DNA from 3 places in the Mesorhizobium sp. M2A.F.Ca.ET.043.02.1.1 genome. Region 2 is predicted to be linked to each of the others. Evidence: riboswitches for the same ligand, from Rfam matches in the RefSeq annotation. Region 2 holds a riboswitch; each other region holds the start of a gene.
The links. Region 2 has a riboswitch for cobalamin ahead of EJ068_RS17755 (aromatic ring-hydroxylating dioxygenase subunit alpha). Riboswitches for the same ligand answer to the same signal wherever they lie in the genome.
Positions count from the first base shown of each region.

Region 1: it holds a riboswitch for cobalamin, as region 2 does, so the genes downstream of both, bluB (5,6-dimethylbenzimidazole synthase) here and EJ068_RS17755 (aromatic ring-hydroxylating dioxygenase subunit alpha) in region 2, are expected to answer to the same signal.
Region 3: it holds a riboswitch for cobalamin, as region 2 does, so the genes downstream of both, EJ068_RS03435 (DUF1636 family protein) here and EJ068_RS17755 (aromatic ring-hydroxylating dioxygenase subunit alpha) in region 2, are expected to answer to the same signal.

Region 1 covers NZ_CP034445.1:5,261,670-5,266,250, forward strand. Annotated here, with positions in the region: gene EJ068_RS24915 (MFS transporter) at 1-1,123, opposite strand, end outside; gene EJ068_RS24920 (TetR/AcrR family transcriptional regulator) at 1,244-1,837, shown strand; gene EJ068_RS24925 (hypothetical protein) at 1,968-2,951, shown strand; gene bluB (5,6-dimethylbenzimidazole synthase) at 2,952-3,677, opposite strand; cobalamin riboswitch at 3,720-3,897, opposite strand; gene EJ068_RS24935 (histone deacetylase family protein) at 4,013-4,581, shown strand, end outside.
Region 2 covers NZ_CP034445.1:3,694,048-3,698,628, forward strand. Annotated here, with positions in the region: gene EJ068_RS17750 (hybrid-cluster NAD(P)-dependent oxidoreductase) at 1-1,005, opposite strand, end outside; gene EJ068_RS17755 (aromatic ring-hydroxylating dioxygenase subunit alpha) at 1,026-2,273, opposite strand; cobalamin riboswitch at 2,382-2,584, opposite strand; gene EJ068_RS17760 (DUF680 domain-containing protein) at 3,078-3,284, shown strand; gene EJ068_RS17765 (DUF680 domain-containing protein) at 3,354-3,590, shown strand; gene ugpC (sn-glycerol-3-phosphate ABC transporter ATP-binding protein UgpC) at 3,665-4,581, opposite strand, start outside.
Region 3 covers NZ_CP034445.1:724,189-728,769, reverse strand. Annotated here, with positions in the region: gene EJ068_RS03445 (cobaltochelatase subunit CobN) at 1-2,120, opposite strand, end outside; gene cobW (cobalamin biosynthesis protein CobW) at 2,138-3,175, opposite strand; gene EJ068_RS03435 (DUF1636 family protein) at 3,178-3,603, opposite strand; cobalamin riboswitch at 3,643-3,847, opposite strand; gene EJ068_RS03430 (winged helix-turn-helix domain-containing protein) at 3,878-4,581, opposite strand, start outside.

The DNA.
Region 1 (4,581 bases), 1.6 Mb from region 2:
CTGCAGCCACCGAGACCCAAAATCCGTTCTGTGGACCGAAAGTGTCGACCATCCAGCCGGCGGCGAAGGAACCCAGCGCCATGCCGATGCCGATGCCGGTCGTTACCCAGGTGACGCCCTCGGTGAGCATCGCGGCCGGCACGTGGCGTTCAATCAGGCCGAAGGCGGTGATGAAGGTCGGCGAGATCGCGACGCCGCTGACGAACACCGCCAGCGCCAGCGTCGGCACGGTGTCGACGAAAAGCAACGGCAAAGTGGTGAGCGCGATCACGGTGACCGCGAGCGCCAGCTGCCGCTGCAGCGGCGCCTTCAGGCTGAGCGCGCCAACGATGATTCCAACCACGAAGGATCCCAGCGCATAGACGCCGATGACGAGGCTCGCCGCCTCGGGCTGGCCGAGCGCCTTGGTGATAGCGACGGTGGTGACTTCCGTGGTGGCGAAGGTCGCGCCGACGAAGATCAGCGCGAAGGTGATAATCTGGACCGCGCGCAGGCGGATCGCCGAACCGGTCGCGCCATGTTCGGCCGGGCGGATGGGTGGTTCGGAAGAGCGCTGCAGCAGGAATGCCGCCGAGCCCAGCGCAAGCAGCAGTGTGCTGACGACCATGCCGGCTTCGGGAAACAGCGCTGCGCTCAACCCCACCGACAGCGAGGCGCCTGCGACATAGACCAGCTCGTCGGCGGCCGATTCGAAGGCGAAGGCGGTGTTCAACTCCGGCCGATCGTGAAAGATCTCGGTCCAGCGCGCCCTGACCAGCGCCGGGATGCTGGGCATGGCGGCGGCGAGCAGGGCCGAACCGAACAAGGTCCAAGCCGGCCAGTGCCGGTTGGCCGCGATAATCAATGTCACGAAGGCAAGCGCCGAGACAAGCGTCATGGGTGCTGCGATCGCCGTCTGGCCGCGGCGGTCCACCAGCCGCGATACCTGCGGCGAAAGAAAAGCGTTGACCAGCGCATAGGTGGCCGAGACGGCGCCGGCCAGCCAATATTCGCCATGCGTCTGCGACAGCATCGCCACGATGCCGATCGGTGCCATTGCGATCGGCAAGCGCGCGACGAAGGCGGCTGTGGCGAAGCCTTTCGTGCCAGGAGCCCGAAAGATGTCCACATAGGGGTTTCGCATGATCCTGCTCCTCGACAAGGGTGCATACCACAATTACATACGTTGCGTATGAATGTGAGATAGTTCATACGCCGCGTATGTCGATTGGCATACGAAGCGTATGTGAATAGGGCCAGAGCCATGCACAGACCGCGCAAGGAGATGATCGCCGAGACGCGCGCCAAGCTGATCGCGGCCGCCCGCCACGCCTTCGGCACGGTCGGCTATGCCGAGTCCTCGATGGACGATTTCACCGCGTCGGCCGGCCTCACGCGCGGCGCGCTCTACCATCATTTCGGCGACAAGAAGGGGCTGCTGCAGGCCGTGATCGCCGAGATCGACCGCGAAATGGCCTTGCGCGTCAACGAGGTGGCCTCGAGGGCGCCGACGCGCTGGCAGCATTTCGTCGACGAGTGCACCACCTATATCGAGATGGCGCTGGAGCCGGAAATCCAGCGCATCATGTTCCGCGACGGCCCGGCGGTGCTCGGTGACCCGGCGCAGTGGCCGAATGCCAGCGCTTGCATCGCCTCGATGACCGACCACCTGACGAAGCTGCAGGAAGAGGGCGTGGTCGTCACCGATGTCGACCCTGAGACAACCTCGCGGCTGATCAATGGTGCCAGCAGCCAGGCCGCGCAGCGCATCGCCAATTCGAATGATCCGGAAGCCACCTCGAAGAAGGCGATCGCCGCCTTCAAGCAACTGCTCGAAGGCTTACGCCAAAAGCCCTGAGGCACGCTTGGGTAACCAAGCCACCGCGTTGTGCACCGGTTTCGGGCCGGTGCAACCCTGCCGCGATTGACAATCTATGGGGCGAGCGCATCCTCCTGCGCCATCTCTTAGGGCGTGGAGAGTCGGGGCCATGTGGGACTTCAGCATTGGCCGGTCTGTGTCCATCATGATGCGGACATGGCCGTTCATCGTCTTTCGCATGATCGTCTATTTCGGCATCACAGTCGCCTACATCATGGCGACCGGCACGGGCGCCAGCGTCGGCTACGGTGTCGGTCATATCTCGACCGATCCGGATGGACCGATGTCCTTTGCGCTGTGGGGTGGCGTGGTCGGCTTCGGCATCGTGTCGATCGCCGTCTACTGGATCCGCGAATACATCCTTTATGTGCTGAAAGCCGGCCATATCGCCGTCATGGTACATCTGATCGACGGCCATGACGTGCCCGACGGCCAGGGCCAGATCGCCTATGCCAAGGAAGTGGTCAGCCAGCGTTTCGCCGAGGCCAACATCCTTTTCGTCGTGGACCAGCTGGTCAAGGGCGCCATCCGCGCCATCACCGGCCTGATCGGCGGCGTTGCCGCCTTCCTGCCCATTCCGGGCCTGAGCGGCCTAGTCAGCTTCATCAACACGGTGATCCGCCTGTCTCTGACCTATGTCGACGAAATCATCCTCGGCTACAACATCCGCATCAATTCGAACTCGCCCTTCGAGACGGCCCGGCAAGGCGTCGTGCTTTACGCCCAGAACGGCAAGCACATGGTCAAGAACGCCGTGTGGCTGGCGGTGATCATGTGGGGCGTGTCCTTCGTCATCTTCCTGTTGATGCTGGCGCCCGCCGCCGCGATCCTGTGGGTCATGCCCGGACAATTGGCCGGCTGGGCCTTCGTGCTGGCCATCGTCTTTGCCTGGGCCTTCAAGGCGGCCTTCATCGAGCCCTTCGCCATCGCCTCGCTGATGCAGGTCTATTTCGAAGCCATCGAAGGCCAGGTGCCCAACCCCGAATGGGACACGCGGCTCGCCGAGGCCTCGTCCAAATTCAGGGAGCTGCGCGACAAGGCGCTGGGCTCCTTCGGCGGCGGCTCGCGCTGGGATACGCCCCGGGCCGCTTGATCACTGCTGGCGACCTAGCCTTGCAATCGCCGACTTGAGCGGCGCCTCGCCGGCGCCGCGAAACGTCTCGCTCATCACCAACTCGGGCAGCGGCAGACGCTTGGCCCAGCCATGCGCCTCGAGGTCGGGCCTCGGCGCGAATTCCGAGACGGGGCCGACGCAGAGATAGGCGATCGGCGTGACATGCTCCGGGATCGACAGAAGCCGCTTCAGCGCCTCCATCTCGATGATGCTCACCCAGCCGACGCCGACGCCTTCGGCGCGTGCCGCCAGCCAGAAATTCTGCACCGCGCAGACGGTGCTGTAGAGATCCATCTCCGGATTGTGCCAGCGCCCGAGCGGCGAGTCCTTCGAGCGCTGCCGGTCGCAGGTGATGCAAAGATTGAGCGCGCTTTCGCAGATGCCTTCGAGTTTCAGCTTCCGGTAGAGCGCCTGCCGTTCCGCCTCGATCGCCGGCAATTCCTGCTCGCGCGCGGCGAGGAACAGGTCGCGCACCTGTCTGCGCCGCTCGGCATCACGGATGACGATGAAATTCCACGGCTGCATGTAGCCAACAGACGGCGCATGGTGCGCGGCGGTGAGAAGCCGCGCCAGCACACAGTCATCCAGATTGTCGGGTACAAAATGGCTGCGCACGTCGCGCCTGGTGAACATCGCCCGGTACACCGCGTCGCGCGCCAATTGGTCAAAGTCGTCGCCACACGCGGCGATCGCTGCTGCCGTCATCGCTTTTCCCCTTGCGACAAGCAGTCCCCCGCCTGACCAAGCGGAAAACCATGTCTGCCGGGCCGGTCTTCTGGCTCGGGATCGTCCCGCTCCGGCGCCTTCCCGTCATCGACAGTGGCATTTGCCGGCGCGGTCCCCCTCACAGCGTTGGGCACGCCACGGAATAAAACCGTGTTCCCGATTCTCCCGCGTCGCGGGCACCAGGCAGCGGGACGACCTTACCGCGAAGTTCGGCACCCGCCAATGGCGCGGACGACATGGGCTGGCGCAATTTCCCCAGCCATTCGGCTTTTCAAACATGGTCATTACGGCCGCGGGTGCCTAGATTAGGCGCCATGGCCACCCGTCTCTACACGCACTCAATCTTCCTCGAACACCTCACGCCGCCCGGCCACCCCGAGCGGCCCGACCGCCTGCGCGCCATCGAGCGCGTGCTGGACGACGAGGCGTTTTCGGCGCTCGACCGCGTCAAGGCGCCGGAAGGCGATGAGAAAACCATCCTCTATGCGCACCCCGAGACTTTCGTCGAGCGCGTGCGTGCGGCGATCCCTCGGACCGGCATCGTCTCGATCGATGCCGACACCAGCGCCAGCCCGAAAAGCTGGCAGGCCGCGGTGACGGCGATCGGCGCGGCCAACGCGGCGGTCGACGACGTCTTCGAGGGCCGCGCCTCAAATGTCTTCGTCGCCGCCCGCCCGCCGGGACATCATGCCGAAAAGGCTACGGCGATGGGTTTCTGCCTGTTCAACACGGCGGCCATCGCCGCCCGCTATGCGCAGAAGAAGCATCAGGCCGAGCGCGTCGCCATCGTCGATTGGGACGTCCATCATGGCAACGGCACGCAGGACATCTTTTGGGACGACCCGTCGGTGCTCTACTGCTCGACCCACCAGATGCCGCTCTA
Region 2 (4,581 bases):
CATCGAAACCTCGCCGGAGACCTTTTTCACCTTGCAGGTGCCGCAGAGACCGAACTCGCAGGCCGCCGGGATCCTGACGCCCGAAGCGCGCGCCGTCTGCAGCACGGTCTGTCCGGGGACGCATTCCGCACCGACGTTTGAAAGCGAAAAGCGGACCGGCGTCACCGCCTCGGCGAGCGGCTTGGCTTCGTCGCCGGCCGGCATCGCGAACGGCGCCGGGACTTCTTCCACGGCCGGCGCCGCGAAGCTCTCCTGATGGTAGCGGCTCATGTCGAAGCCGGCGGCCTCCAGCATCTGGCGCACGGCGCGCATGAAGGGGTCGGGCCCGCAGCAGAAGATTTCCCGCTCGCGGAAATCGGGTGCCAGAAGCGGCAGCCGGATCGCGTCGATGCGGCCCATATGGCCGAACCAGCCCTCGCGGCTCGACCGCTCCTCGATCATGAAGCCGAGCGACAGGCCGGGCATGCGGCTGCCGAGCAGTTCGAGCTCCTTGCGGAAGATGATCTCTTCCGGCCGCCGCGCGCAATTGACGAAACCGACATCGGTCCAGGGCGCGCAGTCGTTCAGCCAGCGCAGCATCGACATCATCGGCGTGACGCCGGAACCGGCCGAAATGAACAGATATTTGGCCGCCGGATGGCTGTGCAGCGAGAAATCGCCGGTCGGCCCATAGGCCTTCACATGGACGCCGGGCTTCAGATTGTCGAACATCCAGCGCGTGCCGACGCTGTCGGCTCGCGCTTTCACCGTCACCGCGATCGAGAACGGCCGCGACGGCGAGGACGACAGCGTGTAGGTCCGCATCAGCGGCCCGTCGGCCGTCGGCAATTCCAGCGTCACGAACTGCCCGGGTTTGTAGCGGAACCAGGTCTGATTGTCGGAGCGGAATGTGAACGTCTTCACCTGCGGCGCCTCGTCGCTGACGCCGATCACTTCCAGCACCTGCAGCCTGTCGTTCCAGGGCGCCATCTCGTCGAGATGGCGATAGAGGCCGAGATCCGTCATCGCGTTCATCTCCTTAGCCTTCAGGCGACGCTGCGCAACGCCGGGCGACCGCCTTCGGCAAGGCGCGGACCGATGAAGGAGGCGTACCACTCGACGAACTGGATGACACCGCCCTCATGCAACTCGGAATAGGGACCAGGCTCGTAAGCCGGTGACAGGATGCCGAGCGCGTTTTCCTCGACGATGCGGCGGTCCTGATCGTTGGTCTCGGTCCAGACATGGGTGAGCTCTGCCAGATCGTAGTCGACGCCTTCCACTGCGTCCTTGTGGACCAGCCATTTCGTCGTCACCGCGGTCTCGGTGGCGCTGATCGGCAGCACGCGGAAGGTGACGGCGTGATCGATGAGGATGTGGTTCCACGTGGTCGGGTAATGGTAGTGCATCAACGTGCCGATGCGGTCGGCGGCGACCCCGGCGGACAGGTTTTTCGTCACGGCGCGCTTGCCGCTCATCGTGTAGCTGACGGCGTCGCGCAGCAGCGGCGCGCGCGTTGCGCGGTATTGCCCGGCCGGATCGATCCGGAACCGGCTCGGCAGACCCGCCGCCTCGCATTTCGCCCAGTGCGCAAGCATTTCCGGATCGCTGTCGGCGCCTTGCACACCTGTCACCGTCGGCGCTTCCGGGAAAGTCTTGCACAGTTCTGGATGGTTGCCGGCGCAATGATAGCACTCGCGGTTGTTTTCCCAGACGAGCTTCCAGTTACCCTTTTCGACGATCGTCGATTCGAATGCGACCTTCGCCTCGCTCAGCCGGTGCGGCAGGAGATAGGGTTCGATCATGGCGCGCATCGGCGCGAAGTCGGCGGGCTCCTTTGCCAGGCAGATGAAGATGTAGCCGCCGACGCTCTCGCAGGCGACCGGCTTCAGGCCGAACTGGCTTTTGTCGAACCCTTCCGCCATCTGGCGGGCAAATAGCAGCCGCCCGTCGAGCTCGTAAGTCCACTGATGGTAGGGACAGACCAGCTTGGCGGCGGTGCCCTTGTCGGTGTTGCACACGCGGCTGCCGCGATGCCGGCAGGAGTTGTGGAAAGCGTTGATCCTTCCCTTCTGGTCGCGGACCAGCACCACCGGATAATCGCCGATCTGAACGGTGATGTAGCTGCCTGGTTTCGGCAGCTCGCAATCATGGCCGATGAACAACCAGTCACGATGCCAGATCAGCTCCATATCGAGCTTGAAATAATCGGGATCGGTGTAGAAGGGCTGCTCAAGCGAGTAGCCCTGCTTGCGGCTCTGCAGGAGCCTCAGCATGTCGTTGCGCGCATCCATGTCCTGTCCTCGCATCAAGGACTGAACTGGTGGTGATGGAGAAGAACGACCGCCACCGGCAGGGCCGGGCACGCGCCGTCCGCCTCTTGACCGCCCACCGCGATCAGTCGAGTTCAAAATGTCTCTGGCTGGTTTCCGGGCTTTGGAGTTGCCCTCGCGGGCGGTCGCAACACCTTCCCAGGCCCATGGCCCAGTGGTCTCCCGTTGCGACCTCACTCCACCACCGTTGCGGGGGCAGCGCCGGATTTCGACCGGCTTCCCAATTCTCCGCCTCATCGCGACGAAGCGGCACCTGAGATGGCCTGATCTAACCACGACGGCCGGTTTCCCGTCGGCATGAAAACGACATCGCATCCATACGGCGCGACAATGGGCGGCGTATTCATGGTGCTGAGCCTCGTCTCTTTCGCCACGCCCTCCGGCTCCGGAGGCGCTCCCTGAACGAGATTCGCGAGGGCTCCGATGGTTAACAGTATCAAAAAGTGACTATTAGCAGATTCTAAAATCGAACCGAACGGTTCGTTTCTGTTGACGGTGCGTGCAGAACGTTGTGAACGTTGGCGCTCCGACACACTTGGTGAGCCAACTGCCGAACTCACATAAGTCATTGATTAAATTCGATAAAAATATGGTCATAGGCATGCTTATGAAAACTTCAAGATGCGGATTCATAGTCCAGACGAAAAAACTTCGTGATTGGAATCCGGCGATCGGCTCACCCAAATCAGCGCTGTCCGAACGACGCGATTTCATTCCCAAGACACGCCGCTAGACGGACTGAATAAAGATACTGGAGTAGCAAAAATGAAAAAGATTGTTCTCACTGCCGCCGCCCTTCTGGCAATTTCCGGCAGCGCCTTTGCCGGTAGCGACAATTACAACGCGCAGGCTGCCAACCCGCCGGCCGCCACGGTCGACTCTTCTTACACGGCCTCGGTCCGCAAGTCCGAACCGACTGAACAGAAGCCTGTCACCACGGGCGCCGACCGCAACCTTTTCGGTAACAACTAACAGCCGACTTCGAACGGCGACGGGTTTGCCCGTCGCCTCGGTCGGATCAGGAAATTCAGGAGTACTGAGATGAAAAAGATCATTCTTGCCACCGCGGCTCTCATGGCCGTTTCCTCGGCTGCTTTTGCGGGCAGCGACAATTACGGCAACAGCGGCGTCAACCAGCCGGCTCCCGCCGTGGATACGACCCGCACCTCGTCGATCGGCAACGACTCGCCGGTCTACAAGCTGCTGAATTCGTCGCGCGACGGGCAGAAGTCAGCTCCGCAGCAGGGCAGCGACCGCGACCACTTCGGCAATCGTTAACAGCCGACCGTGATTTGAAATAGGAGCGGCGGGCCGAGGCCCGCCGCTTTTTCTTTGCCGCAGCGGCTCTGCGCTCAGGCCGCCTTCGCTTCTTCGCGATGCAGCGTGAAGGAATGGCCGTCGGCGTCGAAAATATGCAGATCGCCGGCGCTTGCGTTGAGCCGCAGTGTCTCACCGCGCTTGACCTCGACATTGCCCGGCAGCTTGGCGACCAGGGGCAGGTCTGCGCGGCCGATATCGATATAGACGAGCTGAACCTCGCCGAGCTGCTCGATATAGTCGACCTTGCCCTCGAACAGGTAATCGGAACCGGTGGCGATCGCGAGATCCTCCGGCCGCACGCCGAAGCTCACCGCCGCGCCATTCGCCGAGGCAGGCGTCGCGATCGGTACCGTCGCCTTGCGGTCGCCGACATGGCTGAGCACGGTCGGATTGCCGGCCTTCTCGATCTTTGCCGGCAATATGTTCATCGCCGGCGAGCCGATGAACTGGGCGACGAACAGATTGCCGGGGCGCTTGTAGAGTTCCATCGGCGTGCCGACCTGCTCGACGACCCCGTCTTTCAGCACCACGATGCGGTCCGCCAGCGTCATCGCCTCGACCTGGTCGTGCGTCACATAGATCATGGTGGTGTTCGGCATCGATTCCTTGAGCTTGGCAATCTCGATGCGGGTGGCGACGCGCAATGCGGCGTCGAGGTTCGACAGCGGCTCGTCGAACAGGAACACTTTCGGGTTGCGCACGATGGCGCGGCCAATGGCGACGCGTTGGCGCTGGCCGCCCGACATCGCCTTGGGCAGGCGATCGAGATATTTGGTGAGCTGCAGGATTTCCGCCGCCTGCCGCACCCGCTTGTCGATCTCGGCCTTGCTTTCCTTGCCGATCTTCATCGAGAAGGCCATGTTGTCGTAGACGGTCATGTGCGGATAGAGCGCATAGGACTGGAACACCATGGCGATGCCCCGCTTCGACGGTGGCACGTCATTCACCA
Region 3 (4,581 bases), 3.0 Mb from region 2:
AAGGCATAGATGACCGGCAGCGAGCCGGTGACGATCTCGGGGAAACAGGTGTCGGAGAGCGCGACCGTCTTGCCCGGCAGCCATTCCAGCGTGCCATGCGCGCCGACATGGACGATGGCGTGGACGCCGAGCGATTTCTGCAGCCAGAGCCCGAAGGCGATCAGCTCGTGGCGGGGAGGCAGGGTTGGGTCGTGGTAGTCAGCGCGGCGGTCGGCCGAGCGACCCCGGTCGGGGGCCAGTGCCACGGTGATGTTGCCGAAGGTGGCGGCGCGGAAACGGAAGTGTTGCGGGGCGGCAGCCTTCAAAGGCAGGCGTTCCGTCGCCCCCTTCTCTGTCCTGCCGGACATCTCCCCCTCAAGGGGGGAGATTATTTTTTGCGCTCGGCTTTCGCCAATTTTCGGCCTAGCAAGGGGAGAGCCGGCGGCGGAGCTGCCAATCTCCCCCCCTGAGGGGGAGATGTCCGGCAGGACAGAGAGGGGGGCCTCGCGCAGCCCTATCTGGTCTTCCGCGTTGCCCCAGGCAGCCCTGACTGCATCACGCGCGCCTTCCGGCAGTTCAGCGGACAAGCGCAGGTAGTCTTTTGAACTTAACCCGTGGCCACCCACCTCCAGCGCATCCAACAACGCCCGCGGCGATTGCGGAATCCCTTCAACCGCATAGCCCTGTTCCTTCAGGTCATGCAGCATCGCAAGCACACTGGAGGGCACATCAAGCCCGACCGCATAGCCGGTCCGCCCTGGCGCGCTCGGATAGTCGGGGATCAGGATCGCCAGCTTGCGCTCGGCCCGCTTGGTCCTCTGCAGGCGGATAAACGCCGCGATCCGCTTGGCGACCTGCGCCACGCGTGCCATTTCCGGCCGGTTGGCAAAGGCGCGAAAGGCCAGTGCCGGATCGGCCTCGATCTCGCCCTTGAAGGAGATGGCGCCGGCCAGGATGCGGCCGTCGAGCTCGGGCAGGACGACATGCATGGCAAGATCGGCGGGCGCCAGGCCACGCTGGTTGTTTTCCCAGACCTCGCGGCGCGTCGTGGCGACGATGACCTGGAAGATCGGCACGCCGGCGCGGTCGAACAGGGTCTCGGCGCCGGGCTCCGCCCCGGATGCGAACGCGGTGGCGGTAATGATGGCGGCGGGGTGCAGCGAGGCGAGGGCGGTTTCGACGAAGGCGAGCGACGCCGGGTCTTTCAGGCTGGAGACGAAGATCGGCACGGGCGTCAGGCCTTGTAGCTTCAACGCCTCCGCGAGAGCGTCGATCGGTGCTACGTCTGCCGCCAGCAGCATCGAGCGGTAGAAGAGGATGGGGACAATCGGGCTGAGCTTACCAGCGTCGAGTTCCGTCGCCCCCCTCTCTGTCCTGCCGGACATCTCCCCCTCAAGGGGGGAGATTGAGCTGTCGTCGTTGGTTTCGCCAATCGCAGACGTTGCAGATGGCTCTTTTGACGCCCTTGAAGAAAACGCGCCAGGGTCGACGACGGCTGATCTCCCCCCTTGAGGGGGAGATGTCCGGCAGGACAGAGAGGGGAGCGAAGGATCGCCGACCTCTGAAAAGTCCGGCTTCTCAACGACACCAACTCCCGGCTGATAAAACCCAGCCTTCGGCACGCCGACCGGCTCGGCAACCGCCGCATCCGCTCCCGCAAGCCGCGCCAGCCTCCGCACCAGTGCGCTCATATTGGCCGGCCCGCCTTCGCGGAAATAGCCGAGCAGGGCGTCCAGCTCCGCACGCGGCAGGGTCGAGCCTTGGATCAGGCGCTGGTCCTCGTCATGACTTTCGCCGGGCAGTAGCGCGAGCTTGATGCCGCGCTCGCGCGCCACCGCGGCGAGCTGGTCGCAACCATAGCGCCACCAGTCATAGCCGCCGAGGATGCGGACGAGGACGACCCTGGCGTGGCGGGCGACACTGTCGATCCAGAGATCGACCGACATCGGGTGGCGAAGATCGCGAAGAGCCGCCAGCCGCATCGAGGGCAGCCGCGCGGCATCGGCCTTCCAAGCAGCGGCCAGGCCGGCGAGGTCGCTGTCGGTGAAGGACAGCGCCACGACATCCGCAGGCGTCTGCCTGAGGTCGATCGGCTCGGCGAGATCGTCGAGCGAAGCGGATGTTGTGGCGAGGATATGCATCGCAGTCCGGATTTCCCTCAGCCGGCGAGGATACGCTCGATCGCCGGGCGGTTCAGCCCCTTGAGGCCGATGACGACAAGCCGCGAGCGGCGTTCGTCTTCGGCTGTCCAAGCGCGGTCGTAATAATGGTTGACGCGCGGGCCGACGGCCTGGAGCAGAAGCCGCATCGGCTTGCCGCCGACCTCGACGAAGCCTTTGACGCGCAACACATTTTCCTGCTCTGCGGCAAGGGCGACGCGCTTTGCCAACTCGTCCGGATTGGCAATCGACGGGATGTCGATGACGAAGGAATCGAAATCGTCATGCTCGTGGTCGAGCTCGTCGTCGTGATGGGTCTTGCGGTTCTCAATGTCGTCCTCGACGGCGAGGCCGAGGCCGAGCAGTACCGAAGGATCGACCTTGCCCTGCGCGGTCGGCACGATTTTCACGGCGCGCGCCACATGCTCGCCGATGACGGCGTTGGCGCGCTCAGAGCCCGCCGCATCCATCAGGTCGCTCTTCGACAGGATGATCAGGTCGGCGCAGGCAATCTGGTCCTCGAACACCTCCTCGACCGGGTCGTCATGGTCGAGCGAGTCGTCGGCGGCGCGCTGCGCCTGCAGCGCATCCATGTCGGAGGCAACTCGGCCGTCGGCCAGCGCCGGGCCGTCGACCACGGCAACGACGCCGTCAACCGTCACGCGGCTCTTCACCGTCGGCCACTGAAAAGCCTGCACAAGCGGCTTCGGCAGAGCGAGGCCGGAGGTCTCGATCAGGATGTGGTCGACCTTCGGCGTGCGAGACAGGATCTGGTCGAGCGCCGGCACGAAGTCGTCGGCGACGGTGCAGCAGATGCAGCCATTGGCGAGCTCGACGATGTTTTCCTCCGGGCAGGTGTCGACGCCGCAGCCCTTCAGGATCTCGCCGTCGATGCCGACATCGCCGAACTCGTTGACGATGATTGCCAGCCGCTTGCCCTTGGCGTTCTCGAGCAGGTTGCGGATCAGCGTCGTCTTGCCGGCGCCGAGGAAGCCGGTGACGACGGTGCAGGGCACGCGGAAAACGGAAGCGTTCATGGTCAGTCCTTCAGCATGTCGAGGGGAGGGATGCGGGCAACCAGGCCGCGTTTGAGGGAATCAGGCCGGCCGCGCCAGGGGATCAGGCCGTCGGTCGAAGTGGCGAAGAGCTTTGCGCCGGCGACGAGGTCGGCGCCGCTGGTCGTTTCCAGATCGCCGAAGACGTAGCTCCAGCAGCCGTCGCGCAACAGCGCGGCGCTCAGCCGACGCTTGCAGTTGCCAAGGCATTCGACGGTGCGGATGCGGATGTTCTCGCCCGATACGGCGCGGCGCGTGTCTTCGGCCAGCAGCGCGCCGGCGCGCGGATGCGCGTCCGAGCCGGTCTCGTCGCGGCAGGATGAGCAGACGATGACGGTCACGCCGTCTGACGCGTCGGGCTCGGACGAAATGTCCGCGATGTTTGCCGGGAAACTGCCGTTGCGATCCAAAACCAGGCTCCTTGCCCGGAAAACCCGCCGGGCATTCGGATACTTAAAGTCTCAGACGGCAGGTCTCCTGGCTCGCGGGTCGTCGCCTCAGATGCCGCCTTCCCGGGAACATCCCAGTGGTTTTCGGCCGGGGCTCGTCGCTCACAGTTGCGGGGACAGCCGCGGATTTGGGCTTTTGGCCCGCACCGCATTCCCTCTTGGCTCCTCCCTTTGCCGGGAGAAGACCGTCTGGGTCAGGATTTAGGCTTACGGCTAGGCGCCTGTCAACGCGCGGCTACGACACTGCGATGTCGGCCAGCGCCGGTCCGAGGTCGCCGGCCGGCGTCACTTCGATCGCCTCAAGGCCGAGCCAGCCCTGCATCTGCTTCAGCTCCTCGAAGAGTTGGGCTGCCGTCTCGGGTGGCGCGCCGGCCTCGGCATAGGCGGCGTGGACGCGCAAGATGCTCGCAGGCCGGTCGGCCCTCAGGTCGACGCGGGCGACGATGCGGTCGCCGAGCAGGAAGGGCAGCACGTAGTAGCCGTATTGGCGCTTTTCGGCCGGCGTGTAGATCTCGATGCGGTAGCGGAAATTGAAGAGCTTTTCGGTGCGCGTGCGTTCGAAAACCACGGGATCGAAGGGGGCGAGCAGGGCGCGCGCCTCGATCCTGCGCGGGATTCGGGCGTCGGGGTGAAGATAGGCGGGCTTATCCCAGCCCTCGACCTTCACCGGCAGCAATTCACCGGCTTCGACCAGTTCCTCGATGCGGTCCTTCGTATCCCCGGGGGCCAGGCGAAAATAGTCGCGCAGGTCGCCATAGCTGGCGATGCCGTGGGCGCGGGCCGAGATACGCAGCAATTCGCGATGCGCGTCCTCGACCGAGGGCACCGGCAGGTCGAGCACGGCCTGCGGCAAAACGCGCTCGGGCAGGTCGTAATAGCGCTCGAAACCGCGCCGGTAGGCGGTGGTGATGCGCCCGGCCCAGAACAGCCATTCGAAGG